Geobacillus stearothermophilus ATCC 12980: one gene and its partner. The protein of the gene in region 1 interacts with the protein of each later gene in a pairwise test. Links are inferred from orthologs where the notes say so. Each region holds a gene or a part of one and is shown on either strand. Other genes may lie near its edges.

The links.
Region 2: the proteins of QSJ10_RS06745 (region 1) and rlmB interact in binary tests that used the Escherichia coli proteins (3 or more experiments, as listed by UniProt). The link is inferred for Geobacillus stearothermophilus ATCC 12980 from one-to-one orthologs.

Annotation. Positions count from the first base shown.
Region 1 is NZ_CP128494.1:1,263,184-1,278,146, reverse strand. Bases 3,285-6,210 are described here. They hold QSJ10_RS06745 (bifunctional ADP-dependent NAD(P)H-hydrate dehydratase/NAD(P)H-hydrate epimerase), read right to left. Parts: upstream 5,545-6,210; coding sequence 4,024-5,544; downstream 3,285-4,023. Other genes in these bases: QSJ10_RS06735 (hypothetical protein), read left to right, coding at 6,151-6,210; QSJ10_RS06740 (MerR family transcriptional regulator), read right to left, coding at 5,691-6,080; QSJ10_RS06750 (hypothetical protein), read right to left, coding at 3,857-3,937; QSJ10_RS06755 (GNAT family N-acetyltransferase), read right to left, coding at 3,285-3,688. Also shown: QSJ10_RS06775 (5-oxoprolinase subunit PxpA), read right to left, coding at 1-714; QSJ10_RS06770 (5-oxoprolinase subunit C family protein), read right to left, coding at 711-1,682; 5-oxoprolinase subunit PxpB, read right to left, coding at 1,675-2,367; QSJ10_RS06760 (IclR family transcriptional regulator), read right to left, coding at 2,358-3,113; more of QSJ10_RS06755, read right to left, coding at 3,245-3,284; more of QSJ10_RS06735, read left to right, coding at 6,211-6,414; QSJ10_RS06730 (ABC transporter permease), read right to left, coding at 6,458-7,246; QSJ10_RS06725 (ABC transporter permease), read right to left, coding at 7,249-8,022; QSJ10_RS06720 (ABC transporter ATP-binding protein), read right to left, coding at 8,019-8,990; QSJ10_RS06715 (hypothetical protein), read left to right, coding at 9,149-9,577; QSJ10_RS06710 (hypothetical protein), read right to left, coding at 9,954-10,094; QSJ10_RS06705 (FeoA family protein), read left to right, coding at 10,313-10,567; QSJ10_RS06700 (FeoB small GTPase domain-containing protein), read left to right, coding at 10,560-11,294; QSJ10_RS06695 (nucleoside recognition domain-containing protein), read left to right, coding at 11,263-12,657; QSJ10_RS06690 (histidine phosphatase family protein), read right to left, coding at 12,907-13,533; QSJ10_RS06675 (DUF5634 family protein), read right to left, coding at 14,221-14,520; QSJ10_RS06670 (putative bifunctional diguanylate cyclase/phosphodiesterase), read right to left, coding at 14,598-14,963. UniProt on the Escherichia coli protein: Bifunctional enzyme that catalyzes the epimerization of the S- and R-forms of NAD(P)HX and the dehydration of the S-form of NAD(P)HX at the expense of ADP, which is converted to AMP.
Region 2 is NZ_CP128494.1:99,731-114,633, reverse strand. Bases 4,693-7,558 are described here. They hold rlmB (23S rRNA (guanosine(2251)-2'-O)-methyltransferase RlmB), read right to left. Parts: upstream 6,562-7,558; coding sequence 5,824-6,561; downstream 4,693-5,823. Other genes in these bases: cysS (cysteine--tRNA ligase), read right to left, coding at 6,987-7,558; QSJ10_RS00560 (Mini-ribonuclease 3), read right to left, coding at 6,561-6,983; QSJ10_RS00570 (NYN domain-containing protein), read right to left, coding at 5,308-5,820; sigH (RNA polymerase sporulation sigma factor SigH), read right to left, coding at 4,693-5,271. Also shown: QSJ10_RS00610 (class I SAM-dependent methyltransferase), read right to left, coding at 15-617; rplL (50S ribosomal protein L7/L12), read right to left, coding at 730-1,098; rplJ (50S ribosomal protein L10), read right to left, coding at 1,153-1,653; rplA (50S ribosomal protein L1), read right to left, coding at 1,912-2,613; rplK (50S ribosomal protein L11), read right to left, coding at 2,795-3,220; transcription termination/antitermination protein NusG, read right to left, coding at 3,462-3,995; preprotein translocase subunit SecE, read right to left, coding at 4,108-4,290; more of sigH, read right to left, coding at 4,588-4,692; more of cysS, read right to left, coding at 7,559-8,396; cysE (serine O-acetyltransferase), read right to left, coding at 8,374-9,051; gltX (glutamate--tRNA ligase), read right to left, coding at 9,423-10,892; ispF (2-C-methyl-D-erythritol 2,4-cyclodiphosphate synthase), read right to left, coding at 10,999-11,481; ispD (2-C-methyl-D-erythritol 4-phosphate cytidylyltransferase), read right to left, coding at 11,496-12,182; QSJ10_RS00530 (PIN/TRAM domain-containing protein), read right to left, coding at 12,204-13,298; DNA repair protein RadA, read right to left, coding at 13,584-14,903. UniProt on the Escherichia coli protein: Specifically methylates the ribose of guanosine 2251 in 23S rRNA.

The DNA of each region.
Region 1 (14,963 bases):
TTCATACAACCGCTTGGCAAATCGCACCGCCTGCTCATTGTCGCCATGCAGGCAGACGGTGTCGGCTTCAATCGTCACGTCCGTCCCTTGCAATGAGCGGACGCGCTGTTCGCCAACCATGCGAAGCACTTGGCGGACCGCCTCATTTTCATCCACAATGATGGCACGTGCATCACTTCTTGGAGTGAGCGAACCATCCGCCTGATACGTCCGGTCGGCGAACACTTCGCTCGCGGTTCGCAAGCCATAAGCGCGGCCCGCGCGGATGAGCTCGCTCCCCGACAAACCATACAAGACAAGCGACGGGTCGACATCGCGCACCGCTTTGGCGATCGCTTCGGCCAACGCCGCGTCTTTCGCCGCCATATTGTACAAGGCGCCGTGCGGCTTCACATGCGTCATCACGCCGCCTTCCGCCTTGACAAAGGCTGCAAGTGCGCCGATCTGGTAAACAACGTACGCATACACTTCTTCGGGCGAAACCGCCATCGCCCGCCGCCCAAATCCGAGCAAATCAGGAAGACCGGGGTGGGCGCCGATGGCAACGCCATGCTGGATGGCGAGCTGCACCGTCCGCCGCATGACGAGCGGGTCGCCGGCGTGAAACCCACAGGCGATGTTGACAGAGGTCACGTACGATAAGATTTCTTCCTGCCCAAGCCTATACACCCCAAAGCTTTCGCCAAAATCGCAATTCAAATCAATCGTCCTCACCGTTCTCCCTCCCATTGACGGCGAATGGCGGCAATCCACCGATCCAGCCGTTGCTGTTGTTCGATATAAAGCTGCACCGCTTCCTCAAGCGCGATCGGTCGAAACTGGATACGGTCGCCGGGACGCGCCTGCGCCAACAAAGGCAAATCGACCGCTGCCACTTGGGCGATGCGCGGGTAGCCGCCCGTTGTCTGGCTGTCGGCCATCAACACGATCGGTTGGCCGGACGATGGCACTTGCACAGTGCCGAAGACGACGGTATCCGACACCATCTCCTTCTCGCGGGCGCGGACTAGCGCCGGGCCTGCGAGCCGGCAGCCGATCCGGTCGGATTGGGGCGTCACCTCATAGAAGGCGGCAAACAACTGAGTGCGGCTGTCCGGCGTAAACTCGTCATATTCCGGACCAGGGACAGCGCGCACCGTTTTCGTTTTTCCGCCGATATAGCGGCTGGCCAACCGGGAGAGCCCCCAACGCAGCGGCTTTGAAGGGAAAATGAGAGCGGCCGGCCCAATCTTCAACACATCCCCGCGCCGCAACGGCCGGCCCGATACACCGCCAAGCTGCGCCGGGACGTACGTTGAACGGCTGCCCATCACAGGCGAAACATCAATGCCGCCTGCTACGGCCATATACGCTCTCCATCCCACTCGGCATGCCCCGATTTCCAACACATCGCCCGGCTTGACGGCCGCCGGCTTCCAAAGCACCAACGGCTGCCCGTTCAGCGCGCATGAGAACTCGCCGCCGCATATGGCGATCACCGTTTCGGCGTGAAACCGAATCGTCGGCCCGGACATCGTCGCCTCGAGCACCGCCTCATCGCCATGGTTGCCGACAAGCGCATTGGCAAGGCGATACGCCCACGCGTCCATCGCCCCGCCCACCGGCACCCCGGCATGCCGGTAGCCGAAACGCCCGCTGTCTTGAACGGTCGTAAAAAATCCGCCCTCCATGACTTCAATCATGTTCATCTCTCCAACGTGCAAATTCATCGGCGCCAATCGGCCGAAATTCAACAATGTCACCGGCGGAAAGCAAGCTCGGCTCCTTCCGGTGCGGGTCAAATACGCGGAGCGGCGTCCGGCCGATCAGCTGCCAGCCGCCCGGCGTCGCCAGCGGATAGACGCCCGTCTGCCCGCCGGCGATGCCGACCGAACCGGCGGGCACTTTTGTGCGCGGCACCGCCCGCCTCGGTGTGGACAAACGCGGCGACAAGCCCCCCAAATACGCAAACCCGGGCGAAAACCCGATCATATAGACACGGTAGCGGCCGGCCGAATGAAGCGTAACCACCTCATCTTCCGATATCCCGTGAAAGCGGGCGACCTCTGGTAAGTCCGGCCCAAATTCACCGCCATAGCAGACAGGAATAACAACCGTTCGCGCCAAAGGCCGGTCCGTCTGTCCAGACGACTCGACCTTTTCGCGCAGCCACCGGCATACGTCCGCATAACCAATCGCCAGCGGGTCGTAATACACGGTAAGCGATGAAAACGCCGGCACAATTTCGTTGACCCCTTCTTTTCGTTTTCTCTTTAGGCGAACCGCTGTCTCATGAACGATATCATTTACGGTCTCATCGATATAATCGGCAAACCGGACGGTCACTGCATATTCACATAACGGAAACAGCGTATAGTTCATTTCCATCCCTTTCCTTGAAAGCCAAGTTCACGTGAAATCTCCATCGCCGCCTGCCGAAGCAACGGAACGATGCGCGCCACATCATCCGGCAAAAAACGCTGTTCCGGGCCGGCGACACTCAGCCCGGCGATGGCCGCGCCTTCATGGTTAAAAATCGGTACAGCCACAGCCGCCGAATAGTTTTCCAGCTCAGAATAGCTGACCGTATAGCCCCGTTTCCGATCTTCTTCCAACTGCCGACGCAACGCCTGCTTGTCCGTTACGGTATTTTTGGCGATTTTGACAAGTTTTGTTCGTTCCAAATAGCGTGCTTGCTCTTTTTCGTCCATAAAGACCAGCAAAGCGCGCGGGCACGCGCCGGCGTACAGCGGCGCGCGCCGGCCGACTTTCGTATAGACGCGCACCGGCTCGGACGTCTCGACTTTTTCAATATAGAGCGCCTCATCACCGTCGCGGATGACAAGATTCACCGCTTCGTTCGTCGCTTCTTTCAGCCGCTCCATCACCGGCAGCGCCACCCGACGAATATCGAGCCGCTCGGCAACGAGCGACCCAAACGTCAACAATGCCAAACCGAGTTCATAGTGATCGCCCCGCTTTTGCAAAAAGCCAAGCGCGACAAGCGACTGCGCCATCCGGTATACCGATGTTTTCGGCATCTGAAGCCGTTCGACCATCTCTGGCAAAGTCAACCGTTCGCAGTCGAGAAACAAATCAAGCAGTTCTTTTGTTTTTAACACCGTTTTGTTCATCATTGCCCCTCAATTCCGAATATCAGAATATTAATTCCAAAATACGGACTATATATTCTTATTATAATGAAAAGTAGGACAATTTTCCACCCCCAAAATGAAAAGCGTCTGCTGAACAGACGCCGTTGGATTCAACTCGATAAGCGTTTTGAAAACACATAACTGACTTTTGCATATTCCATTTTTTCCTCATAAAAGCGATGGGCGTCTATCCGTTGCAGGCCGGACGACAGCGAAACAATCCCGTAGCCGTGCTCCCTCGCCCACTCGTGCACATAGGACAACAACACCTTTCCATATCCTTTCGAACGTTCGCTCGAAGCGGTAACCAAATCGCACACCCAAATAAAGCGGCCGTTATAGAGCGTGATCATCGGCATGAATCCGACAACCGCAACCATTTTGTCCTGATCATATAACGCCACAAGCTGATACCCTTCTTGTTCTTGCGCTTCTCGCACGAGCGCCGTGTAGGTTTCCTCATCCAAATGGGTGCGCAGCTCACGCATCACCGGAAAGGCGCTTCTCACTTCTTCCTCCGTTTCAAGCCAAACGAATCGCGGCACGATTCCCATCTCCCTTCTTTTATTTCTACATTCACGATATCCCTATTTGTACAAAAATGGAGCTTCCGCCTTTCCGCAACGTTGATCATCGTTTCGAAAGAAGACTCTCGCTTCAAACGCGTAAAGGTCGCAGCCCAGCGATCAGCGGAAGCTGAATGTCGGCTGATAAACCAACCATTACAGCCGCAGGCGCAAATACGGCTTCAGCGTTGAAAATGGGATCGAGAATTCGCAAATGCCGGCGGTGTAAGGGGCTATTTCATACAGCCCATACGCCAGCCGGTCATCGCAAACCGGCAGGAATCGTGTTCATCCCCCATTGTCCCTTTCAATGGGCCGGTTGATCACGTCAGCGAAGTGAGCACAGCCGGCAAGGCATCCACAACGTCCGACGCCAATACATCCCAGGACGAATGACCGTGTTGAACAAGCCAATCAGCAGCCTTTCCATGCACGAACACTGCATTGCTCACCGCCGGCTGCACCGCCTCGTGCTGCAGCAAAAACGCCGCCACGATGCCCGTCAACACGTCGCCGCTCCCGCCTTTCGCCAAGGCCGGATTGCCGGTCGCGTTTACATATTGCGCCCCGTCTGGCGCCGTCACAATCGTATACGGCCCTTTCAACACGACATAGACGCCATATTCCATCGCCAGCCGCTTCGACGCGCCAAACCGGTCGCGTTCCACCTCGCTGACCGGGCGGCGAAGGAGGCGCGCCATTTCCCCCGGATGCGGCGTGATCACCGTCGGCGCGCTCCGTTCGCGCACCAGCTCGGCGTAGTCGCCCCAAAAAAACAAGGCATCGGCGTCGATGACAAGCGGCACCGGCTGGCGCACAAGCTCATTGACCAAGCGGCGAACCCCTTCCGTCCGGCCCATCCCTGGGCCGACCGCGATCGCATCGATCTCAAGCCCGTCCCAATCGGCCGCGCCGGCAAACGCGCCGCCCTCGGCCGGCCATAATCGACACATCGCCTCCGGCACGCGGTTGGCGACCGCCTCATACATCGCTTCCGGAACGGCGATCGTCACCAGCCCCGCCCCGCTGCGAAGCGCCGCCTTCGCGGCGAGTGTCACCGCGCCGGCCATCGCCTTGGACCCGCCGACAATGAGCAGCTTGCCGTACGTTCCTTTATGCGATGACCGTGTTCGCTTCGGCATCGTCCGCACCACATCGCTCTTTTCCCACAAAAACCGAGCAGCCGCCTTCGCCTGCACCGCCGCCGGCGGAATGCCGATATCCACGACGGTGAGCTCTCCGTAATAATCGGCCGCCGGGAACGTGTACGCCCCAAGTTTCGGGCATTGCACCGTCAGTGTCGCATCAGCGCGGACCGCCATGCCGGCTTCCCCACCGTCCGCCGGCACCCCGCTCGGCACGTCAATCGCATAAACGACCGCCGGCGAACGGTTCACTTGCTCGATGATTTCCTTATATGGCGGACGTACGTCCCCTTTGACGCCGATGCCAAGCAAGGCGTCAATGATGATGTCATAATGCGGCAAGAGCGCCGCCAACTCCCGCTCTTTTCCTTCATAAGCGATCCATGCATAACCGGACCGCTCGTACACCTCAAGCGCCGTGCGCGCCGCCCCTTTCACCTTTTCCTTTGGCGGAACGAGCCAGACATCGGTTTCATAGCCATAACTTTTCAACATGCGCGCGATGACGAACCCATCGCCGCCGTTGTTGCCCGTGCCCGCGAGCACCGCCACCTTGGCAGCGGGCGGAATCCGCTTCTTCAGCGCCCAAAACAGCGCCTGTCCGGCGTTTTCCATCAACGAGTCAGCGCTGATGCCGATCCGTTCTGCCACTTCCCGGTCAATGGCGTACATTTCCTCAGCCGTTACGATCGGAATCATATACGTTGCCCCTTTCGATTGTTCTTCCCATACATATAGGTTGACCGTTCGGTTGACTTCGGCGTAGAAAAGCTCCGTTTCCCCATCGATAATCGCCGTCTTGTCGGGAAATTTCCTCGCATTGCGGGCAAGCAGCTCTGAAATGTTCAACCATCCGATCCCTCCCATTGCCGCAATCGCTGTTCAAAATCGGAAAGCAGCGCTTCCATCTCCGCCTTCAGCTGCAGCAAATCCTCAATCCGCTCGTTCACCTCCTTCAATTTCCGCCGCCCGTATTCGACCGTTTTTTCCAGCTGTTTCTTCCCCGTTCGGTCCTCATCAAACAGCGAAATCATCTCATGAATCTCGTCAAGCGAAAAGCCGAACCGTTTGCCGCGCAAAATGAGCTTGAGCTTTGCCCGCTCCTTTTTCGTATACAGCCGCTGCCCTGACTCGGTCCGGATTGGGGAGAGCAATCCGCGTTCTTCATAATAGCGGATCGTCCGGGTGCTCACATCAAACTCGTGCGCCAAATCGGAAATGGTGAAATAGTGCATGGCCATCCCTTTTATAGAAGTAATATTATGAATTTTATTTTAATTGACGTTGACGTAAAAGTCAACGAATATGAAAGCAAAGAAACAGTCATCCTCCCCCTTCTCCGTGTCCATTCTCTCCGCCATCCAACCATCAATATGGAAAAAATGGATCTGGGAGTCGCCGGCGAAAGGAGAGCATCCCGAGCCAATGCAAGGAAAGAAACAATCAACCGAACGCTCGAGTCATAAACACTGGAACGCTTCCCCATCATTCACGGCGGAAAGAAGCGAATCGAGCAGCATGATGCTCGTCGATATACTGCCGATCACCGTCGATATCTTGGCCAAATAGCCATGACTAAAGAAAAAAAGCCCCCGTCTAGGGAGCCGTTTCCTCACCCGCCCGCCCCGGTGTAAAAGCGCAAGGCAAACCGCCAAAAGCGGCGGGAAGCCCATAAAAAGAGCATAGCCACAGCCAAAGCCGCCAGCACCGCAGCCATGCTCCATTTCCCAAGCAGCGCCAAAGCCGGCGTATTGGTGATCAACACCGCCGGCAGAACGTACGTAATCACGAAGCGCACCGCGCCGCGGTACATGCTGCCCGGGAAGCGGGCCGTATCAAAAAACGAATCGAAAATAAACGACAAATCATCAATGCGCACCACCCAAAACGACGTCGTCATGAGGATCATCCATAACGAATAAATAAGCAAGAGTGACGCGGTCATCACGACGAAAAACATCAAGACGTCCGCCGCCGACGGCACGTAGCGTTCGACATACAAGCCGTAGCCGATGACGCCAAAGCCAAGCGCCACATCGATCAACCGCCAAAAGACAAGGTGGCGGAAGCTGACGTAAAACATGCTGTCGACCGGTTTCGTCAAAATATAATCGAGCGTGCCGCGCCGGACATGCTCAAGCAAACGCGGCATGTTCGGCCGAAGCGCGAAATCGATCCATCCGCGCAGCGTATTAAAAACGCCGAGCAGCACAAGCACTTCCCCATACGTCCAGCCGCCTAACCGGTCCGTCTGATAAAAAAAGATATGGATCGTAAGCAGGGCGATGCCGAGACCAAAAAAGCTGGCGATGAAATTGCCGAAAAATTCGCTTCGATATTCCAATTCCTCAACCAAACAAGCACGGAAAAACTCGCGGAACACCCGCCCATACCGCCGCATATTCACCCACCTACCGCCTGGTTTTTTCGCATTCCTGCTTTCCAAAGCCACTGCACCCCCGCGACAAACACGGCCATCCACCCGACCGCCACCGCAAAGCCGCGCGCCAACTCTCCTCCATCCGCCGCCCCGGTGGCGATTTCAATCGGAAAACTGATCATATAGCGGAACGGCAGCCATTCGCTCCATTCGCGAAGCGCCGGCGGCAGCATTTCCAGCGGCGCGATCCGTCCTGACAAAAACAACGAAATGACGTCGATCACCCCGTACACCGCCGCCACCTTTGTGACCCAAAACGCGAGCAGCCCGCACGAGTAGCTCAACAAAAACCGAAGCGCCGCACCCAATACGACCGCCGCCAAAAACAGCACCGCTTGCCCTGCCGTCATATGCGGGCGAAGCGGCGGCCAAAACACCGCCCCCACCAGCCAAACCGGCGCTAAAATGACGGCAAACAGCCATTTGTAAACGATGTTTTCCGCAATCGCCCAATGGATCGGATGAACCGGCCTAAGCAGCAAATTCGAAAACGTCCCTTCGCGAATTTCACGGTCGAGCTCCCATACATCCCACGCGCTCGTCATCCGCTCGACAAAAATGACCGCCATAAAATAGAACAGAAACGACTCGCTCTCTTCCGGATGAATGTTCATCCAGACAAACATCGTAATGAGCGGCTGCGTGATGGCGCCCGTCATCCAGACGAACGTCGCAAGCCGATACGCAAGCATTTCGATGTATTTCATCCGCAATAGGGCGATATATTTGCGAATCATACGTGTTCCTCCCAAAACGCGCGCGCAATCACTTCCTCAAGCGGCGGGTCTTCGATGTTGATGTCGCGGACATCAAACCGTTCCAATAACCGCGCTGCTGTCTCCGCCGCCGTCTCGCGCGCCACCCTGAGCACAATCGTTCCTTCTTCGATTTCCACCACTTCGCCGTACTCGCTCCAATCGACATTCGGCAGCCGAGAAAACCGAACCTCAAGCCGCTTGTACGGCGCCAGCTTCTCCGTCAGCACCGACAGCTCCCCATCGTAAATCAATCGCCCGTAGTTAATGATCATCACCCGGTCGCAAAGCGCCGCGACATCCCCCATGTAATGCGACGTCAACAAAATCGTCGTCTCGTGCTCCCGATTGTAGTCGACGATAAAGCGGCGCACGTTTTCCTGCGTATGGACGTCCAGCCCGATCGTCGGCTCATCCAAAAACAACACGTGCGGCCGATGCAACAGCGCGGCCGCCAGCTCGCAGCGCATCCGTTGGCCAAGCGACAAGCTACGCGTCGGCTTGTCAAGAAGCGGCGCCAAGTCGAGCAGCTCCGTCAATTCCTCGAGTGTCTGGCGGAACGACCGATCGTCGATGTCATAAATCGCTTTATTGACCAAAAACGTCTCCATCGGCGGAATGTCCCAAATGAGCTGGCTTTTTTGCCCCATCACCAAGCTCATCATTTTTTTAAACTCCGGCTTTTGCTCAAACGGCACAAACCCGCCGACCGTGATCTCTCCTGACGTCGGATGCAAGAGACCGGCCAACATTTTCATCGTCGTCGTTTTCCCTGCCCCGTTTGGCCCTAAAAAGCCGACGATTTCCCCTTTCTCAATCGTAAACGAAACGTCCTTCACCGCCTCAATGACGCGATAGTCGCGCCGCCATAAATGACGCACCGCCTCAAGCCATCCCGCATCGCGGCGATGGACGCGGAACGATTTATGCAAATGGCTGACACGGATCACAGTGCCCATCCTCCAATAGTGTACTGTTGACATTCTTTTGTTATATCACATCGAGGGGGCGCGCCGCAAAGAAAAACATTTCGCCATCTTTTCTCTATCGTTCCCATCTTTCGTCATGTATAATAGAGAGAGAATCGAACGAGAAAGGAGATTGTCGAATGGGGGATATTACAAATGAAATGATTTGGCAAGCCATTAAAGAACTTGCCGAGCAGCTGCAACAAACGAACGGACAAGTGCAGCAACTGGGCCAACAGGTGCAACAAACAAACGAGCAAGTGCAACAGCTCGGTCAACAGGTGCAACAAACAAACGAACAAGTGCAGCAACTGGGCCAACAAGTCCAACACCTTAACAGCCAAGTGCAGCAGCTGAATCACCAAGTACAGCAAACTCATGAGCAAGTCGACCAGCTCGCCAAACAAGTGCAGCAAACGAATGAACAACTCAACCAATTAAGCCAGCAAGTGGCCGACATGGACAAACGGATCACCGATGTCGCCAACGGCCAAAACATTTTAGTTGAAGAGCTGTTCGAAAACAAAAAGGAGATCAGGCGGGTCAAGACGGCGCTCAATATGTACTAGACGTCAGTCCGCTCCATTTCGTTGATCTCTTCGACGTTGAACGCTTGTTCCATATCCTGTGTGAACATAGCCATTATCAAACAACATCCCCCTGCTTACGTCATACTAAAACTCCGAATCATCGTCGCCGCAAATGAAGCCCGGAAGGTTCTCCTAAACAGATCTTCCGGACTTTCTCATCATGAAAACGGACACCGTCTCGTCTCATCGCCCCAACATCTCTTTCACCGTCGTCCGCTCCTCAATCACCGATGGATTTCCAAACTAGCCTAGTCCGCTTGCTTTCTTCCATGCCCCCGACTCCTCTATTTATAATTCACTAATACATAGAAAGGTTGTTATTAAGCATCGTCACTTAATAACAACCTTTCGCATTTCAGCTTGTCTGCGTCTTCGCCGCCAGCGTCTTCGCCAGCTCGAGGAAAAAGTCGAGCGCCTCTGGATTGGCCATCGAGCCTGGGTTGACCGCCTTTTCGAGCGGGAAGCCAAGGAGCAGCTTGCGGATCGGAATCTCCATTTTCTTGCCGTTTAGCGTTTTCGGAATTTGTTCAGACTATTCATATGATAACATGATTTCCTACTGTTTTGAATAGTTGTTGGTTCGACAACTCTGTCAGAAAAAGATGAAACGAATTTGTTGACAACAGCGAGGCAACTGGAATATGATAAATTCAAAAGTTGGTCTAATCCAAAAAAATGTCCTTAACAAAAAATATTAACTGGAGGGAAACTTTTATGGCAAAAGCAAAATACTGCTGCCTCTCCGATATGAAACCGGGCGATCGATTTCGCATCGAAAAGGTTGATGTTCCTGATCCTATGTTAAAAAGGCGGTTGCTTGATTTGGGATTTGTACCCGGCGGGGAAGTGAAGGTGGGACAAAGAAGCCCGCTTGGCGACCCGACCGCCTATCGCGTTTGTGGCACGACGATCGCATTAAGGAAAGAAGAAAGCGACTATATTTACGGGGAGAAGATCCACCATGACTGATATGACGTATACGATTGCCTTAATGGGAAATCCGAACACCGGCAAAAGCACGTTGTTCAATGTCTTAACGGGCCTGCGCCAACATACCGGCAACTGGCCCGGGAAAACGGTCACTCATGCCGAAGGAGAATGCCGCCACCGCGGCGCATTGTACCGGATCGTCGACTTGCCGGGAACGTATTCGCTCTATTCCAATTCAGCCGATGAAGAGGTGGCGCGCGATTTTCTTCTGTTTCAACGTCCTGACGTCACGGTCGTTGTCGTCGATGCGACGGCATTAGAACGCAACTTGAATCTAGCGCTTCAAGTATTGGAAATGACCGACCGCGTCATTATCGCTATCAATTTGATGGATGAAGCGAAAAAGAAAGGCATTCATATCAATACAAAAAAATTAGCCGTCAAACTCGGCGTGCCGGTCGTGCCGATCTCGGCCCGCAACCGGGAAGGAATCGATGCACTGCTTGATACAGTGGATGCCATGGCGCATGGCCGCATCAACACCACCCCGCTTTCCATCCGGTACAGCCCGGAAATCGAACGAGGCATTGCCAAACTTCTTCCACTCGTGAAAGACGTGATGGGAGACACGTATCCTGCTCGCTGGATCGCTCTTCGTCTCCTTGACGGTGATGCATCGCTGCTTCAAGCGCTGAAACAACCGCCGCAACCATTGATCAAGGAGGGGAACGCGTATGCCTGCTGCGGATCTGTCAAATCAGTTTGACCAGCTCATGAACGAAGCCAAGTCATTAGCACCGGCTGACACGCGTGAACAGATCGTGTCTGCCATTTTCCAAACGTCCGCTGCGCTTTCTCAAGAATGTGTCACGCATACAGCGGTCGCAAAACGTGATCGAACGGAACAAATTGACCGGATCGTCACGTCGAAGCGGTGGGGATTTCCCATTATGCTGGCGCTTCTCGCCGCTGTCCTGTACATGACGATCGCCGGCGCCAACGTATTTTCCGATTCGCTCGCCCGCTTGTTCGGAACGATCGAAACGTATCTCACCATGGCCTTTCAAGCGATTCACGCCCCCGACTGGTTGCACGGCCTCATTGTACTTGGCCTATACCGCGGCACGGCTTGGGTCGTCAGCGTGATGCTGCCGCCGATGGCGATTTTCTTTCCCGTATTCGCGTTGCTCGAAAATTATGGCTACTTGCCGCGTGTCGCCTTTAACATGGATCGCTTGTTTAAAAAAGCGGGGGCGCATGGCAAACAATCACTGACGATGGCCATGGGCTTCGGCTGCAACGCGGCGGCCATCATGTCGACGCGCATTATCGAATCACCGCGCGAACGAATGCTGGCCATTTTGACCAACAACTTCGTCCCCTGCAATGGACGTTGGCCAACGCTGATCCTGCTTTCCTCCTTATTTATGGCAGCCGGCTATACAGGCGGATGGAACACGTTCGTGACAGCAGGTGTGGTCGTCGCCATGGTGTTGTTTGGCATCGTCGTCACGTTGACCGTTTCATGGGTCTTATCCAAGACGGCCTTGCGCGGCATTCCGACCCATTACACGCTGGAGCTGCCGCCGTACCGACGCCCGAAAATCATGGAGACGATCATCCGGACCACCCTCGACAAATCGCTCTATGTGCTGAAACGGGCGGTAACGGTTGCGGCGCCGGCCGGCATTCTGACATGGGTGCTCGGCAACGTTCACGTGGGAGATACGACCGTGCTGGCGTATTTAGCCGACTGGCTTGACCCATTTGCCAAAGCATTGGGATTGGATGGCTACATTTTGATGGCGTTCATTTTAGGCTTGCCAGCCAATGAAATTGTCGTGCCGATTTTGCTGATGGGCTATTTATCCGCGGGGGCGCTCATCGAAGCCGATGGTCTGCATTCTCTTAAACAACTTTTGCTCGACCACAGCTGGACGTGGCTCACCGCCCTTAATATGATGCTGTTTTCCCTGCTTCACTACCCATGCGGCACGACGCTCGTCAACATTTACAAAGAAACGAAAAGCGCAAAATGGACGTTCGTCGCCTTTGCCTTGCCGACAGCGATTGCCATTGCGGTCACCTTTACGACCGCACAGCTAGCGAGATGGCTCGGGCTCGTATAAACGGCGCAGCCCCGCTTCCCGATCGAGGAAAACGGGGCTGTTTTTTTGGATAACTAGACTTGATAAGAAAAAGCAGTTCTTCACCAAACGTTGTACTGGAAGGCGCCCACTCATAGCTTTCATCCATTTCTTGAATCATGAATGAGGATGCATGATGGCGCAAGAAACCGATCCGCTTGGCCAAGCGCATATTATGGCGATGAACCGAAGAAACAGCGCCGCCTCCAATTCTCCATCCTTCTTCCCTATCTATACTTCCTTGACTTCTTCTAGATGGGAAACATCGCCTTCCACAACCAGGCGAAACACGTCCGCATTCACCTCCACAATCGTCACGCTCGTGCCGTACATATACGGCGGCGCCCACAGCTGGTCAAGCGGCGCGCCCTTGAACGCCGCCATAAGCGTTTTCAGCACAACGCCGTGAGTGACGATTAACACCGTTTCTCCCTCGTGCCGCTCGATGATGCGCCGCACCGCTTCAAGCGCCCGCTGCTGCACGTCGCAAAACCGCTCGCCTCGCCTTGGAGCGTACAGATGGGGCGCGTTCCAAAAATGATCGAACCCAGTCGGATCCATTTGCCGAATCTCGTCATGCGTCTTGCCTTCCCAATCGCCAAGTTGAATCTCTCGCAGCCGCTCGTCTTGATAGATCGGAATGAGCCGCCCGCCGCGGACGAGCTCGGCCGTTTCCAGCGCCCGGCCGCTTGTGCTTGTGTAAATCGCGGCCAATTCCACCGCTTCAAGCCGCTTTCCAAGCCGCATGGCGTCTTGCCGCCCTTTTTCCGTGAGCGGCGAGTCTTGCCATCCTTGCATCCGCTTTTCGACGTTCCACTTCGTTTCCCCATGTCTGGTCAAATACAAGGTTGTCCCCATGTGTTCCTTTGCTTCTCCTCTCTATTCATCTATCGATCATTCAACCGCCCGCTCAGGCAAACGAAACGCAACAGATCCGCTTTTCATCTCTGCTTGAGCGCCTTTCGGCAGCACTGCCATTGGATCTGTATGGCCAAGATCGGCATTATGCACAACTGAAAACTCACACCCGCTTGTCATCCGCTTCGTTTCACGAGTTTCAGTAACTCGATTTTTTCTGGTGTTTCGATGCGCTCGATGGCGCGAAACCCATGGCGTTCGTAAAAGCAAATGGCCGGCGCGTTGCCGCTTCCGGTCGTCACGACGATCTCGCTGATCGACGGTTCTTGCTTGATGACAAAGTCAAGCAACGTGCTGGCGATCCCTTGGCGGAAAAAATCCGGGTCGACCATCAGCCGGCAAAGGTGAAGCGTCGGGCCGCTTCGCTCATAGGCGATCGCCCCAACGAGCCATTCGCCTTGAAAATAGCCAAAAAAGCGATCGCTGCATCGTTGCAGAGAAGCGATCGCATCGTGAAGCGGCGGAAGCGCTGTGCTGCCGATGAGCTGCGCCTCGATCGCATACGCCGCCGCTGCAGGCGTAGCACCATAGCGGCCATTTTTTCATCTGCTATGCGGAGTTCCGCAATCATGCTCCTCTCTCCCCTTCCGTCAGCCAAAAAAGCGGCCGAGCTGGGCCGCCTGCTTGTTAATGGATGATTTCTTTCATCGCCTCTTGCAGCGAATGAAAGCCTTTTTTCTCCCGACCGTCTTTTCGAACGGTCCATTCCTGCTTCTCAAGCGCCAGTTCACCGCGTTCGTTTTTGACAAACGGCATGTGAATGGTGATCATCTCGTCATTTTTGTTGATCGTATAACCGATATAATAGCGATTGCCTTCACCATGCTCTTCAAAAATGCCGACTTGGTCGAGGCCATACGCTTCCATCATCGGCTCAAGCGTGTCGATAAACTCGTCGATCACGACGCTTCTTGGCACAAATTCCATCTTCGTTTCCTCCTCTTTGCCCATGCTCAATGTTAGTGTGCGGCAAAACGAGGAAAAGAATGAACGGAAAAGATCGGCTACGCCGGCGGTTCGCCGCAAGCGTTGCGGTTGTGTTCTTCTAGCCATTGTTGCAGCTTTTCCGCTTCAAGCGAACGGCTGAAATAAAATCCTTGCGCGTAGTCGCAATCCATTTGCGACAGAAGCGCCACTTGCGACTCCGTCTCGACTCCCTCCGCCAACACTTCAATATCCAAACTTTTGGCTAAATGAATGATCGTATCGACAATCGTCGCATCTTTCGAATTTTCCGCAATGCCTTGAATAAAACTGCGATCAATTTTCAACAGCGACACCGGCAAATTGCGGATATACGCGAGCGAAGAGAAACCGGTGCCAAAGTCATCGATCGCCGCCTGTACACCAAGTCGCTGCAGTTCGGTTAA
Region 2 (14,903 bases), 1.2 Mb from region 1 along the record:
ACCAAAAAAGAGTGTCAACATTTTTTTGCCTTTATGATATAATATCCTTTTTTCTTGGAAGCCACCTCAACAAACGGAAACAGTTCTTTCAGCTTTTCAAGCGCTGATGGCGCCCCTTGTTTTTTTTGAATGACGACCCATAGCTCCCCGCCGTCAAGCAAGTGGTCCCGGCTTTGTTCAAAAATCGCGTAAACGACCCGTTTGCCAGCCCGGATCGGCGGATTGGTGACGACCGCTGCAAATCGCTGTTCTCCGACTTCCGAAAAAAGATCGCTTTTGTAAATCACCGCATTGTCAATCCCGTTTGCCTGCTTGTTTTCCTGCGCCAGTTCGAGCGCCCGCTCGTTGACATCAATCATGTGAACGCGCCGGTTTGGAAACGATTTGGCCAAGGCAAGCCCGATCGGCCCATATCCGCAGCCGACATCCAACAAATCCCCAGCCACTCCCGGCTCCTCGAACGTTTCAATTAACAGGCGTGTGCCAAAGTCGACTTCGCGCTTTGAAAACACTCCGCTGTCGGTTGTAAAGCGAAATTCATGCCCCCGGAGCGTAAACGTCCACGTTTGCGGGTTTCGCTCCGACGTCGGATTGACTGAGTAATAATGCTCGCTCATCATCATCCCCTCCTCCTTGTCGACAGGCTGCACTGCCTTCCGTATATATAGTGTAACAAAAAAGAGGCCGTCCCTTGCTTCGGGCAAGCCTCTTTTTTCAATGGCGCAGCCATTACTTGATTTCGACTTTCGCGCCAGCTTCTTCGAGTTTTGCTTTGATTTCTTCTGCTTCTTCTTTCGCAATGCCTTCTTTGATCGGCTTCGGGGTGTTGTCGACCAAGTCTTTCGCTTCTTTCAGGCCGAGGCCAGTGATTTCGCGAACGACTTTGATGACTTTGATTTTTTGCGCGCCGGCGTCGGCAAGAATGACGTCGAATTCCGTTTTTTCTGCCGCTGCTTCAGCGCCGGCTGCTGCGCCGCCCGCGACAACAACCGGAGCCGCAGCTGTTACGCCGAATTCTTCCTCGATCGCTTTCACCAATTCGTTTAATTCCAATACGGTCATATTTTTCACTGCTTCAATGATTTGTTCTTTCGTCATCACAACTTCCTCCTTTGTTTTCTGAATGATTGTTAAGCACATATCGATGAGCCATTACGCGCCTTGTTCCTCTTGCTTGTCAGCCACCGCTTTAATCGCAAGCGCAAAGTTGCGGATCGGGGCTTGAAGAACGCTAAGCAACATCGAAAGCAACCCTTCGCGGGACGGGAGTTTCGCCAACGCATCGATTTCTTCTTTGCTGGCGATGTTCCCTTCGATGACGCCGCCTTTGATTTCCAATGCTTCATGCGTTTTCGCAAACTCGCTTAAAATTTTTGCCGGCGCCACGACATCTTCATTGCTGAAGGCGATGGCATTTGGACCGGTGAACACTTCATCCAGTCCTTCCAGGCCGACTTCCGCGAGCGCCCGACGGGTCAAGGTGTTTTTGTACACTTTAAACTCGACGCCTGCCTCGCGCAGCTGTTTGCGCAACTCGGTCATTTCCGCCACGTTCAGGCCGCGGTAATCGACGATGACGGTTGCCTTGCTGGCGCGGAATTTGTCCGCAATCTCGGCAACCACTTGTTTTTTCAGTTCAATCGCGCTCGACACGTCCTGCACCTCCTGTAAGGAAAATGAGAGAATACCACTTATACCGTCTGCTCAATAAAAAACCTCCATGCCGCGTAGACATGGAGGTGTCGTTCAACGCACCGCCGCTCGTCCCCGACGCAGGGCGCGCTGTTCTATCGTCCACATACCTCGGTAGGAAATTAAGCCTCAAACAGGCACCTACTGTCTACGGTATAAATGATATTCGTTTGTTCAGCCAAATGGCATTTTATCAGACTCGACGCAGAAAGTCAACCGTTACTGTGCAACAGCCACCGTCGTCGGGTCCACTTTAATGCCAGGACCCATCGTTGACGTAATCGTCACGTTTTTGACGTATGTCCCTTTCGCTGCCGCCGGTTTGGCTTTCAAAATCGCCTCGTAGACGGCGGCGAAGTTTTCGGCCAGTTTCTCGTTGTCGAACGATACTTTGCCGATCGGCACATGAATGTTGCCGGCTTTATCAACGCGGTATTCCACTTTACCAGCTTTGATCTCCTGCACAGCTTTCGCAACGTCAAACGTGACCGTGCCGGTTTTCGGGTTTGGCATTAACCCTTTCGGACCCAAAATACGACCGAGTTTCCCGACCTCGCCCATCATATCCGGCGTGGCAACAACGACGTCAAAGTCAAACCAGCCTTGCTGGATTTTATTGATGTATTCTGTATCGCCGACATAGTCAGCGCCAGCTGCTTCTGCTTCTTTCGCTTTTTCCCCTTTTGCGAACACTAACACGCGCGCTACTTTCCCCGTGCCGTGCGGCAGGACGACAGCGCCGCGAATTTGTTGGTCCGCTTTTTTCGGGTCAACGCCCAACCGGAACGCAACTTCCACCGTCGCATCAAATTTCGCGACGTTCGTTTTTTTCACGAGCTCGATTGCTTCAGCAATCGGGTATGCTTTGGAGCGGTCGACGAGTTTCAATGCTTCTAAGTATTTCTTTCCTCTTTTCGGCATGTGAAAAATCCTCCTCGGTTGTGGTTTTAGCGGAAAAACCTCCCACATTGAACGTTCTTCGCTTCTTTCGAAAACGAAGAAGCGGACAGATGCCCATTCATCAGGCCCGTCTTGCTGTTTTTGTTCATGGAGAGAGAGGTTGCCCAATGACGCAACCTCCCCTACAAACGACGCACCGGCTTTAGTCTTCAATCACAATGCCCATGCTGCGAGCCGTGCCTTCAATCATACGCATGGCTGCTTCAATGCTCGCTGCATTCAAATCCGGCATTTTCAATTCAGCAATCTCGCGCACTTTGTCACGTTTGATCGTCGCTACTTTGTTGCGGTTCGGTTCGCCGGAGCCCGATTCGATGCCCGCCGCTTTTTTCAACAGTACAGCGGCCGGCGGCGTTTTCGTGATGAATGTAAACGAACGGTCTTCAAAAACCGTAATTTCAACCGGAATGATCAAGCCTGCCTGGTCAGCGGTACGGGCATTAAACTCTTTGCAAAACGCCATAATATTAACACCGGCTTGACCTAACGCAGGACCTACTGGCGGCGCCGGATTTGCTTTCCCTGCAGGAATTTGCAGTTTGACGATCTTGATTACTTTTTTCGCCACGAGACACACCTCCTTAAGTCCGTGATGTGGTATTAGGGATTGCCCCTCCCACTCCATCCGGCTCCGATCTGACGAGCCGCTTTCATATCTCCCGTTTCGGCCGGGAGGATTAGCGCATCAAGCACGTTCGCTCCCTTATACAGCACGTATAAGTTCATCGCTGCATGCCTTGTCTAAGATTCAAGACATACTGACTTTAAAATAGTATCACTTTTCAACAACGATTGCAAGTTCTTTTCCATTAGATTTTTTCTATTTGCGAAAACTCCAATTCCACCCGTGTTTCGCGGCCAAACATATCGACAAGCAGCTTCACCTTATGTTTGTCGAGGTCAACCACCTCAATTTTTCCAGTGAAGTTGGCAAACGGCCCTTCTTTAATCCGGACCGTTTCATTCACCTCGTAGTCGACATCAATCTCAGTAAGCGGCATGCCCATCCGCTTCAAAATCATTTTGACTTCTTCCTCCATGAGCGGCGTCGGTTTCGAACCAGCCCCGCTCGAACCGACAAATCCGGTCACGCCCGGCGTGTTGCGCACGACGTACCACGAATCGTCGGTCATGATCATTTCGACAAGCACATAACCGGGGAACACTTTCTTTTTCGTCGTTTTCCGTTTGCCGTTTTTGATGTCCGTTTCCGTTTCTTCCGGGACGACAACACGGAAAATCTTGTCTTGCATTCCCATTGATTCAACGCGTTTCTCCAAATTGGCTTTCACCTTATTTTCGTATCCCGAATATGTATGGACGACATACCAGTTTTTCTCCATCAGCGAGCCTCCCTAGGGCGGTTTTCATTTTGTTTTCTGCGCAAAACAAAAACCCGTTTCCGGGTTCCATGTTCGCACGATTATCTTTCATTATAGCATATCATCCGCCCGCTTATTCAAATACAAGGCGAATCAACTGCGAAATGCCGAGGTCGACAACGGCGAAAAAGATGGTGAAAAACGCCACCGTAGCCAATACGATTCCCGTATAGTTCACTAGTTCTTTCCGGCTCGGCCAGCTCACTTTTTTCAACTCCCGCACGACTTCTTTGAAAAAGTTGATTACTCGCTGCATCCCTCGTACCTCCACGATTGATCAAAACTGTCCCCACCGCCTGCTTCGTCTCGCGATGGACGGTATGATTGTTGCTCATCGAACAAAACTTGTTGGCCGCCAAGCGCCTGCACCAAGGCAACCGGCCTGTTTTGCAGCCGTGCAGTTTCGGCTCCCGCATTGCGCGCGAGCCAACGTTGCTCGTTAACATAAACGTTTGACCGTTCCCGCGAGATGTCCATAAAAATTTATCATATCAGCATTTCCGCTGTCAATGCCATCTTTTGGCCTCCGTTCGGCCATCGGCCGATGCACCGCCTACAAACTGATTTCCCGATATTCCAAATATTTCTCCAACTTCCGTTTGACGCGCTGCAAGGCGTTGTCGATCGATTTGACATGGCGGTTTAACTCTTCGGAAATTTCTTGGTACGAGCGCCCGTCCAAATACAACGCGAGCACTTTCCGCTCCAAATCGCTGAGCAATTCCGCCATTTTCAGCTCAATATCGTCAACTTCCTCGCGGTTGACAATCAGCTCTTCCGGGTCGGTCACCTGCGTGCCGGACAACACGTCCATCAGCGTCCGGTCCGACTCGTCGTCGTAAATCGGCTTGTCCAAGGAAACGTAAGAGTTGAGCGGAATGTGCTTTTGGCGGGTCGCGGTTTTAATCGCGGTAATCATTTGCCTCGTGATGCATAGTTCTGCAAACGCTTTAAATGAAGAGAGCTTGTCCCCCTTAAAATCGCGGACTGCCTTGTACAGCCCGATCATCCCTTCCTGCACAATGTCCTCGCGGTCAGCCCCGACTAAAAAGTATGAGCGGGCTTTGGCGCGCACAAAGTTTTGGTATTTGTGGATCAAAAAATCAAGCGCTTCTCCATCCCCTTCGTGAACAAGTGTAACAAGCTGTTCATCCTCTAAATGTTTATAATCCTTTGGCTTGTCTACTTTTAAGCATTCCCCCACGCTGATCCCCCCGACCGCATCAATCGCTAACATTTATTATACAGTGCAAATTTTTACAGCGTCAACCGCTCATTTTTGCCCTCTCCGCCATTTTTCAAAAATTTCGGCAACTCTGTCATTGAGCGGCACTTTCAAGGTCGGTGTATGCTGCTTCATTGACTGCAACTTTTTTGAAATATCCCGCTCCACCTCTTCGATTTCGTGCAGAAGTTCGCGCGCCGATTTGCGCAAGGCGCCTTGACCGAACACCGTCCATTGTTCCGTATAATCCGATGTCGCGACATACACTTTGGTGCGCGCGTTGATGAGCGTTTTCGCCAACCGCTCAATCCGTTCGTCCGCTGTCTCATTTTCCTTTGTAAAAATGACATCGATATCGTAGTTTTTATACTTTTTCTCGTTTCCCTGCACGAGATGGGCGTCAAACACGACCACGACGTGATCCCCGGTGAACCCTTTGTAATCGGCCAGTTTGTCAATCAACAAATCCCTTGCCGCTGCCAGATCGCCTTCCTCTTTCAGCCGGCGCAGCGCCGGCCATGCCCCGATGATGTTGTAACCGTCGACAATTAAAACGTTCATCGGCTATTCCCCTAGCGGATACCGCTTTCGGTACACCTCGTACATGAGCAAACTGGCGGCGACAGAAGCGTTGAGCGAAGTGACGTGCCCCCGCATCGGCAGCCGAAACAAGAAATCACACTTTTCCCGCACTAACCGGCTGATGCCTTTTCCCTCGCTGCCGATGACCAGCGCCAACGGCATCGTGCCGTCAAGGAAGCGGTAGTCATCTTTGGCGTCTGCATCGGTGCCAGCCACCCAAACGCCCCGCTCTTTCAGCTCGTCGATCGTCCGCGCCAAGTTCGTCACGCGCGCGACCGGAACGTGCTCGATCGCTCCGGTTGACGCCTTCGCTACGGTCGGCGTCAACCCCACCGACCGCCGTTTCGGGATGATGAGCCCGTGCGCTCCGACCGCATCTGCGGTGCGCATAATGGCGCCCAAGTTATGCGGGTCTTCGATTTCGTCCAAAATGAGGAAAAACGGCGCTTCTTCCCGTCGGGCGGCGCGGGCAAACAAATCGTCGACCTCGTAATAGCGGTATGCGGCCGCCTGGGCGATCACCCCTTGGTGCACCCCGTCAACCATTTGGTCAAGCTTGCGCTTCGGAACATATTGGACGAGCACGCCCCGCCGCTTCGCCCATTCGAGGACAGGCTCGACGGCGTGGCGCTGCGCTCCTTCCGCGATCCAGATTTTATTGATGTCGCGCCCGGATTTGAGCGCCTCGATGACCGGGTTTCTGCCGATAATGTAATCCATCATTCCAACGCCCTTTCTTCCCTTTCAATAATCGCAAATGAACGGCCGATTAACTCGTCGACCCGCCGGCCGTTGTCCTGTAAAAAATGATAGCCGATCAACGCTTCGAACGCGGTGCTGTGCCGGTATGTCTGCACATCCGTATTTTTCGGAATCGTGCCTGATTTCGCGTTGCGGCCGCGGCGGACGATGGCTTGCTCCTCTTCCGTCAACACGCCTTCATCAAGCAAGGTTAAAATGACTCTTGCTTGCGCCCGGGCCGACACGTAGCGGATCGCCCGCCGATGCAGCTCGTGCGGCCGTACGCTGCCCATCGCCAGCAAGTGGCGGCGCACGTACACTTCATAAACCGCATCGCCAATATAGGCGAGCGCCAAGCCATTTAATTGTTTGACATCATGAACGGTCTCAAACTGCGCCATTGCTTATGATCCCCGTTTCCATCTTGTCCCTTGAGGCGTATCTTCCAAAATAATGTTTTTGGCCTTCAACTCGTCGCGAATGCGGTCAGCCAGCGCGAAATCGCGGTTTTTCCGCGCTTCGTTGCGCTGTTGGATCAGCGCCTCGATTTCCTCATCAAGCAGCTCTTCTTGCTTTGGCTTTGGATCGAGGCCAAGCACGTCCATCAACTGTTCAAATTCACGCAAAAAGGCGCCAATAACGGTTTCCGATGTCGTCTTTTCCTGCAAATACAAGTTCGCTTGTTTCGCCAGCTCAAATAGAACCGCAATGCCGTTCGCCGTGTTGAAATCGTCGTCCATTTCGCGGATGAACGATTCGCGGACCGCAGCGATGCGCGACAGCCATTTGTCATCGTCGTCGGTTAAATTCGTGCTCGCTCCGAGCCGGTGCTGCAAGTTGCCATATGCCGTCCTTAAGCGTTCGAGCCCGCGCCGGGCGCTCTCGAGCAGCTCTTCGCTGTAGTTGATCGGATGGCGATAGTGCACCGACAACATAAAGAAGCGCAGCACTTGCGGGTCAATCTGCCGGATGATATCGTGGACGAGCACGAAGTTGCCAAGCGACTTCGACATTTTTTCGTTGTTAATATTTAAATACCCGTTGTGCAGCCAATATTTCGCAAACGGTTTGCCGGTCAAAGCCTCTGACTGGGCGATTTCGTTTTCATGGTGCGGGAACGTCAAATCTTGGCCGCCGGCGTGGATATCGATCGTATCGCCTAAATATTTGCGCGCCATCGCCGAGCATTCGATATGCCAACCCGGCCGCCCTTTCCCCCATGGACTGTCCCAACAAATCTCTCCTTCTTTCGCCGCTTTCCAAAGGGCGAAATCGAGCGGGTCGTCTTTTTTCTCGCCGACTTCGATGCGCGCTCCAGCCTGCAATTCATCGATCGATTGGTGCGACAGCTTGCCGTAACCGGGAAACTTGCGCGTCCGGTAGTAGACGTCGCCATCCACCTCGTACGCATACCCCTTGTCGATGAGCGCTTGGATGAATTCGATAATCGTCCCGATATTTTCTGTCACGCGCGGGTGGATGTCCGCCTTTTTGCAGCCAAGCGCCTGAATGTCTTCAAAATACGCCTCGATAAACCGCTCGGCAATCGCCGGAACGCTTTCGCCAAGCTCGCGGGCCGCCTTAATCAGTTTGTCGTCGACATCGGTAAAATTGGATACGTACGTCACGTCGTAGCCGCGGAACTCCAAATAGCGGCGGATCGTGTCAAAGACGATGGCGGCCCGGGCGTTCCCGATATGGATATAGTTGTAAACGGTAGGACCGCATACATACATTTTGACCTTGTTGGGCTCAAGCGGCTCAAACGGTTCCTTTTTTCGCGTCAACGTATTATAAAGCCGGATGCTGCTCATACTCGCTCTTCCTTTCTTGCTGTTTCAATGCCTCCAACTCGCTTTTCAGCCGGACGATCTCCTCTTCAAGCTCCCGGAACCGGTCAGCGATCGGATCTGGCAGGTCGGTGTGGTTCAAATCTTTTTTCACTTTCACTCCATCACGCACAACCACGCGGCCCGGAATGCCAACGACGGTTGAGTTGGGCGGCACGTCTTTTAACACGACCGACCCGGCGCCAATTTTCGAGTTTTCGCCGATCGTAATCGACCCGAGCACTTTCGCGCCGGCAGCGATCAAACAGTTGTCTTTGATCGTCGGGTGCCGCTTCCCTTTTTCTTTCCCTGTCCCTCCTAATGTGACCCCTTGATAGACCGTGACATTGTCGCCGATTTCGCACGTTTCGCCGATCACCACACCCATGCCGTGGTCGATGAAAAAGCGGCGGCCGATTTTGGCGCCCGGATGAATTTCAATGCCGGTGAAAAAGCGGCTGATTTGCGAAATCAACCGGGCAAGAAAGTAAAATTTCCGTTTGTAAAGCGCATGAGCGATCCGATGCGCCCAAATGGCATGCAGGCCGGAGTACGTTAAAATGACTTCCAGGTAGCTTCTTGCCGCCGGGTCTTGTTCAAAAATGACCTCAATATCCTCTTTTAACGTTTTAAACATCATGTCCTCCCTCCATCCCTCTAAGTTGTTTTGAATAAAAAAGCGTCCCTGTGCCGAAGACACAGAGACGCTTTTGGCGCGGTTCCACTCTGTTTAGCGAAACGGGAAAACGCCGTTTCACTCGCTCGAGTCCGATAACGGAGAGGCTCCGCTCCTCTCTACTGCAGAACGTCTCTGTTCCGGTTCGAAAGGAGACTCCGAGGCGCATTTCGGATAACGCCGGGCATAAGCCGCTTCCAGCCAAGGCGACTCTCTCTGGGATGACGGCGTTTCCTACTTCTCCTCGTCAACGCTTTTTCACTATGCGCTTGTTCAACCGATAAACTTTGTATTATTATACCACACGCACTACGCAAACGTGCACACCTATTCCGCTAAAATTTTTCTTGCAGCGCCCGCTCGAGCCGCTCGATTACTTTTTGTTTGCCGAGCAGCTGAATGGCAAACGGAAGCTCCGGCCCGTGCGTTTGCCCGGTCACCGCGGCGCGAATTGGCATAAACAGCTTTTTCCCTTTTTGTCCGGTCGCCTTTTGCACCCCCTTAATCGCCGCTTTAATTTCGTCGGCTGTAAACGGGTCGAGGTCCCGCACATGGGCCAAAAAGGCCGAAAGCACGTCGGGCACTTGTTCTTCGGCGAGCACTTGGCGCGCCTCATCTTCGTATTCGACTTCTTCCTTAAAGAACAACTCGGACAACGGAACAATCTCCGCCCCGTAGCTCATTTGCTCTTGATACAGTGCGATTAAATCGCGCGCCCACTGCCGCTGTTCGTCGCTCATGTCCGCCGGCAAGCGCCCGGCTTTCACCAAATGCGGCAAAGCCAATTCGACGAGCCGGTCCAAATCGAGTTTTTTGATGTATTGATTGTTCATCCATGTCAGCTTTTTCGTGTCAAACATCGACGGCGACTTTGACAGCCGCGAAACGTCGAAGATGCGGATGAGCTCGTCTTTCGAAAAAATTTCTTCCTCCCCTTCCGGCGACCAGCCTAAGAGGGCGAAAAAGTTGAACATCGCTTCCGGCAAATAGCCGAGCTCTTTGTATTGCGACACGAACTGAATGATTGACTCATCGCGCTTGGACAACTTTTTCCGCTGTTCGTTGACAATCAACGTCAAATGGGCAAACTGCGGCGGCTCCCAGCCAAAATATTCATACACCATCAGCTGCTTCGGCGTGTTGGACAAATGCTCCTCACCGCGGAACACATGGCTGATCTCCATAAGGTGGTCGTCGATGACGACGGCAAAGTTGTACGTCGGAATACCGTTCGCCTTCACAATGACCCAATCGCCGATATCTTTCGATTCAAACGTCACTTTGCCGCGCACCAGATCGTCGACTTCGTATGTTTTCCCTTCCGGCACCTTGAGGCGGATCGTATACGGCTTGCCTTGCGCCTCAAGTTCCGCGACCTGTTCCGGCGTCAAACGGCGGCACTTGCCGCTGTATTGCGGAGCGGCGATGCCGGCCGCACGCTGCTCCTCCCGCTCCCGCTCAAGCTCTTCCGGCGTGCAAAAACATTTGTACGCATGTCCTTGCTCGAGCAGTTCGTCCACATACTTCCGGTATATATCAAGCCGCTCCGTCTGGCGGTACGGACCATAGCCGCCATCTTTATCAACGGACTCGTCATAATCGATGCCGAGCCATTGTAAGTTTTCGAGCTGCGACTGTTCGCCGCCTTCCACGTTCCGTTCGATATCCGTATCCTCGATGCGGACGATCATTTTTCCGCCGTGATGGCGAGCAAACAAATAGTTAAACAGCGCGGTCCGCGCCCCTCCGATATGCAAATGGCCGGTCGGGCTCGGCGCATAGCGCACGCGCACATCTTTTGCCATCGTCCAACCCTCCACTTTCATCCAAACTTGTACCCTTATTGTACCGTTTATCGCGGCAAAGTTCAAAACGGACGGCTCGCCCCATTCGGCGCCTAACGGTTGCGCCTTACTCCCCGCTCTTTTTAAGCAACACGACCGCTTGGGCGGCAATGCCTTCCCCGCGCCCGGTGAACCCGAGTTTTTCCGTTGTCGTCGCCTTGACGTTCACTTGTGTGCGCTCGGCTTCAAGCAGGCGGGCGATCACGGCTTTCATCTCCTCAATGTACGGAGCCATTTTCGGCTTTTGAGCGATAATCGTACAGTCGGCGTTCACCAATGCATACCCTTCCTTCCGGACGAGCGTCCATACGTGCGCCAACAATTCGGTTGAGTCCGCGTCTTTATAGCGCGGGTCATCATCAGGAAAATGCCGTCCGATATCGCCGGCGCCAATCGCTCCAAGGCACGCGTCCGCCACCGCGTGGAGCAGCACATCGGCATCCGAATGGCCGAGCAGCCCTTTCTCATGCGGAATATGTACGCCGCCAATGATAAGCGGACGCCCTTCAACGAGCTGGTGAACGTCAAACCCTTGTCCGATGCGAAACATGTCTTCACCTCCGTTTACTCTGCGACGCGGCTCGCTAAAATCGCCTCGGCAAACAAAATGTCTTCCGGAGTCGTCAGTTTAATGTTGCGGTAGTCCCCTTCTACAATTTTCACCGGCTTGCCGAGCCGCTCGACGAGGCTGGCGTCGTCCGTGCCAAGATAGCCTTCCCGTTTCGCAGCCTCATGCGCCTCGGCGATCAAAGACAGACGAAAAGCTTGTGGCGTCTGCACCGCCCACAAGCTGGAACGATCAATCGTCTGTTCGACAAACAAACCGTCCACTTTTTTGATTGTGTCTTTCACCCGCACAGCCGGGACCGCTGCCCCGTATCGGGCGGCTGCATCCGCCAGCTCATGCAAATGGCGGACGTGAATAAACGGGCGGGCGCCGTCGTGGATCAGGACAATGCCCCGTCCCTCTAACGCCTGCAGCCCGTTATAGACGCTATGTTGCCGCTCCTCGCCGCCCTCAGCGAACGCTGCCACTTTTTTGATACGAAAACGAACGACAAGTTGCTCAAAGCGGCTTCGCTCCGCCGGATTCACGACAAGCACGACGCGGGCGCACCGTTCATCGCGGTCGAACACCTTCAGCGTCCGGACGATGAGCGGTTCGCCGCCTAGTTCAATAAACTGCTTATTCATACCGGCGTTCATCCTCTTTCCTTGTCCGGCCGCCAAGACAATCGCTTCGTAGTTCATTGGACGTTTCCCCTGTTCTGTTTACAGCGCTTTTTGCAACAGCTTCAGCTTGGCAAAAATCATTCTCCCCGCAGATGTTTGTAACACGCTGGTGACTAGGACGTCAACCCGTTTGCCGATATATTCTTTGCCGTCTTCGACAACAATCATCGTTCCGTCATCCAAGTAAGCAACGCCCTGGTTATGTTCCTTTCCGTCCTTAATGACATGCACATTCAGCTCCTCGCCCGGCAGGACGATCGGCTTGACGGCATTAGCCAAATCGTTGATATTAAGGACGCGCACGTTTTGCAGCTCACACACTTTGTTCAAGTTGAAATCGTTTGTGACGACGACGCCTTGAAGCTGTTTGGCTAGTTTGACGAGCTTGCTGTCGACTTCTTGCACATCGCTGAAGTCGGCCTCATGAATTTCCACCTTCATCGCCATCTCTTTTTGAATGCGGTTTAAAATATCCAAGCCGCGGCGGCCGCGGTTTCGCTTCAGCACATCGGAGGAGTCGGCGATATGCTGGAGCTCCTCTAACACAAAACGGGGAATGACAAGCGGGCCTTCCAAAAACCCGGTTTGGCAAATGTCCGCGATCCGCCCATCGATGATGACGCTTGTGTCCAAAATTTTCACCGCTCCACCTTTCGGCGCCTCGTTCTCGGTTTCTCCGCCTTTTTTCTTTGTCATTCGATTGGAAAGAGAAAATAAGTTCATCAGCTCATTCCGTTTCTTTAAGCCGACACGAAACCCTAAATAGCCAAGCAAGATCGTCAAAAAAATCGGCAGCACCGTGTTCAACACTTGAATTCGAAACGATTGCAGCGGCATGACGACCAAAAACGCAATAATAAGACCAAAAATCAGCCCGAGGCTGCCAAACAGCACGTCAGCAGCAGGCGCCCTTACCAATGTTTCCTCGACCCAGCGCACCATGTCCACAACATAATCCACAAGCCAAAACGTCAACAAAAAGAAAAGAACAGCGCCCAACACCGCCAACGTATAGGAATTATGGATGAGCGGCATGTCGCTTACATTCAACAGCGCAAGCAAATCAGGCAAAAACATGGCGCCCAGCGTTCCGCCTACGGCGAAAAAAAATAGTTGTACGACACGTTTGACCATCGGCTCATCTTCACCTCCCTATCTAACATTATAAACAGTTTCCAATGTTTGAAACCAACCGAAACCCAATTTTTAACCATTTTTGAACATTCGACATCCGCTTGTAACAATTCGCGCTGGACGCCTGTGCACAGCGGAAGGACGTTGCCCCCCTATATATATTTACGTTGTTCGAAACAAAAAGTTCGGTCATTTCATGCAAAACATGATCGGGGCGGAGCAAGAGGATGCTTTAGCGAGCGCCCCCAGCCGTTTCCTATTTGCCCGTTCCCCCGAAGAAAGCATTCAAATCATCGTATGCTCGAGCGCCTCAGCCACATGGGAAACGCCGATCACCTGAACGCTTGCCGGCGGCTGCCAACCTGCCAAATTGTTTTTCGGTACAATGACACGGGAAAAACCTAGTTTGACAGCCTCTTGCACACGCTGTTCAATGCGGGAGACACGCCGCACTTCCCCGGTCAACCCGACTTCACCGATAATGACGTCGGTCGGATTGGTCGGCCGATCGCGAAAGCTTGAGGCGATGCTGACGGCGATGGCTAGGTCAATGGCCGGCTCATCAAGCTTCACTCCGCCCGCCACCTTCAAATAGGCATCTTGGTTTTGCAACAGCAGCCCGACCCGCTTTTCCAATACGGCCATAAGCAACGACACGCGGTTATGATCGAGGCCGGTCGCCATCCGCCTCGGGTTGCCGAAGCTTGTCGGCGAAACGAGCGCTTGAATTTCCACCAGAACCGGGCGCGTCCCTTCCATGGCCGCCACCACCGTCGAACCCGCCGCCCCGTGCGATCGCTCTTCCAAAAACACTTCGGACGGATTTTCCACTTCCCGCAGCCCGATGTCGCGCATTTCAAAAATACCGATTTCATTCGTCGAACCGAAGCGGTTTTTCACCGCCCGCAAAATGCGGTACGTATGATGCCGCTCCCCCTCAAAATAAAGGACGGTATCGACCATATGCTCGAGAATGCGCGGCCCGGCGATCGCCCCTTCTTTCGTCACATGGCCGACGATAAAAATGGCGACGCCTTTTGTTTTGGCGATTTTCATCAACTCAGCGGTGCACTCGCGCACTTGGGCGACACTGCCCGGCGCTGACGTAATATCCGTCCGGTACACCGTCTGGATTGAATCAATCACGACACAGGAGGGCTGAATCGTTTCAATCGCTGATACAATATATTCCAAATTCGCCTCCGCTAACACATACAGATGATCGGACTCGGCGCGAAGGCGCCCAGCGCGCAGTTTTACCTGTTTGACGGATTCCTCGCCCGATACATACAACACTGTATGCCTAGCCGCCAGTTGCGCTGAGGCCTGCAGCAACAGCGTCGACTTGCCGATGCCGGGGTCGCCGCCGATTAAGACGAGCGACCCTTTGACGATCCCCCCACCGAGCACGCGATTGAACTCTGCACTGTTCGTTTCGATGCGCGGCTCTTGCACCGCGGCAACGGCAGTAATCGGAACCGGTTTAGCGGACCCGGACGGCTCCGAATGGAGAAATGCCCCACGCACAGCGGTTCTGACCGGCTCGATTTCCTCGACGAATGAGTTCCACGTTTGGCATCCCGGGCAGCGGCCGAGCCACTTCGC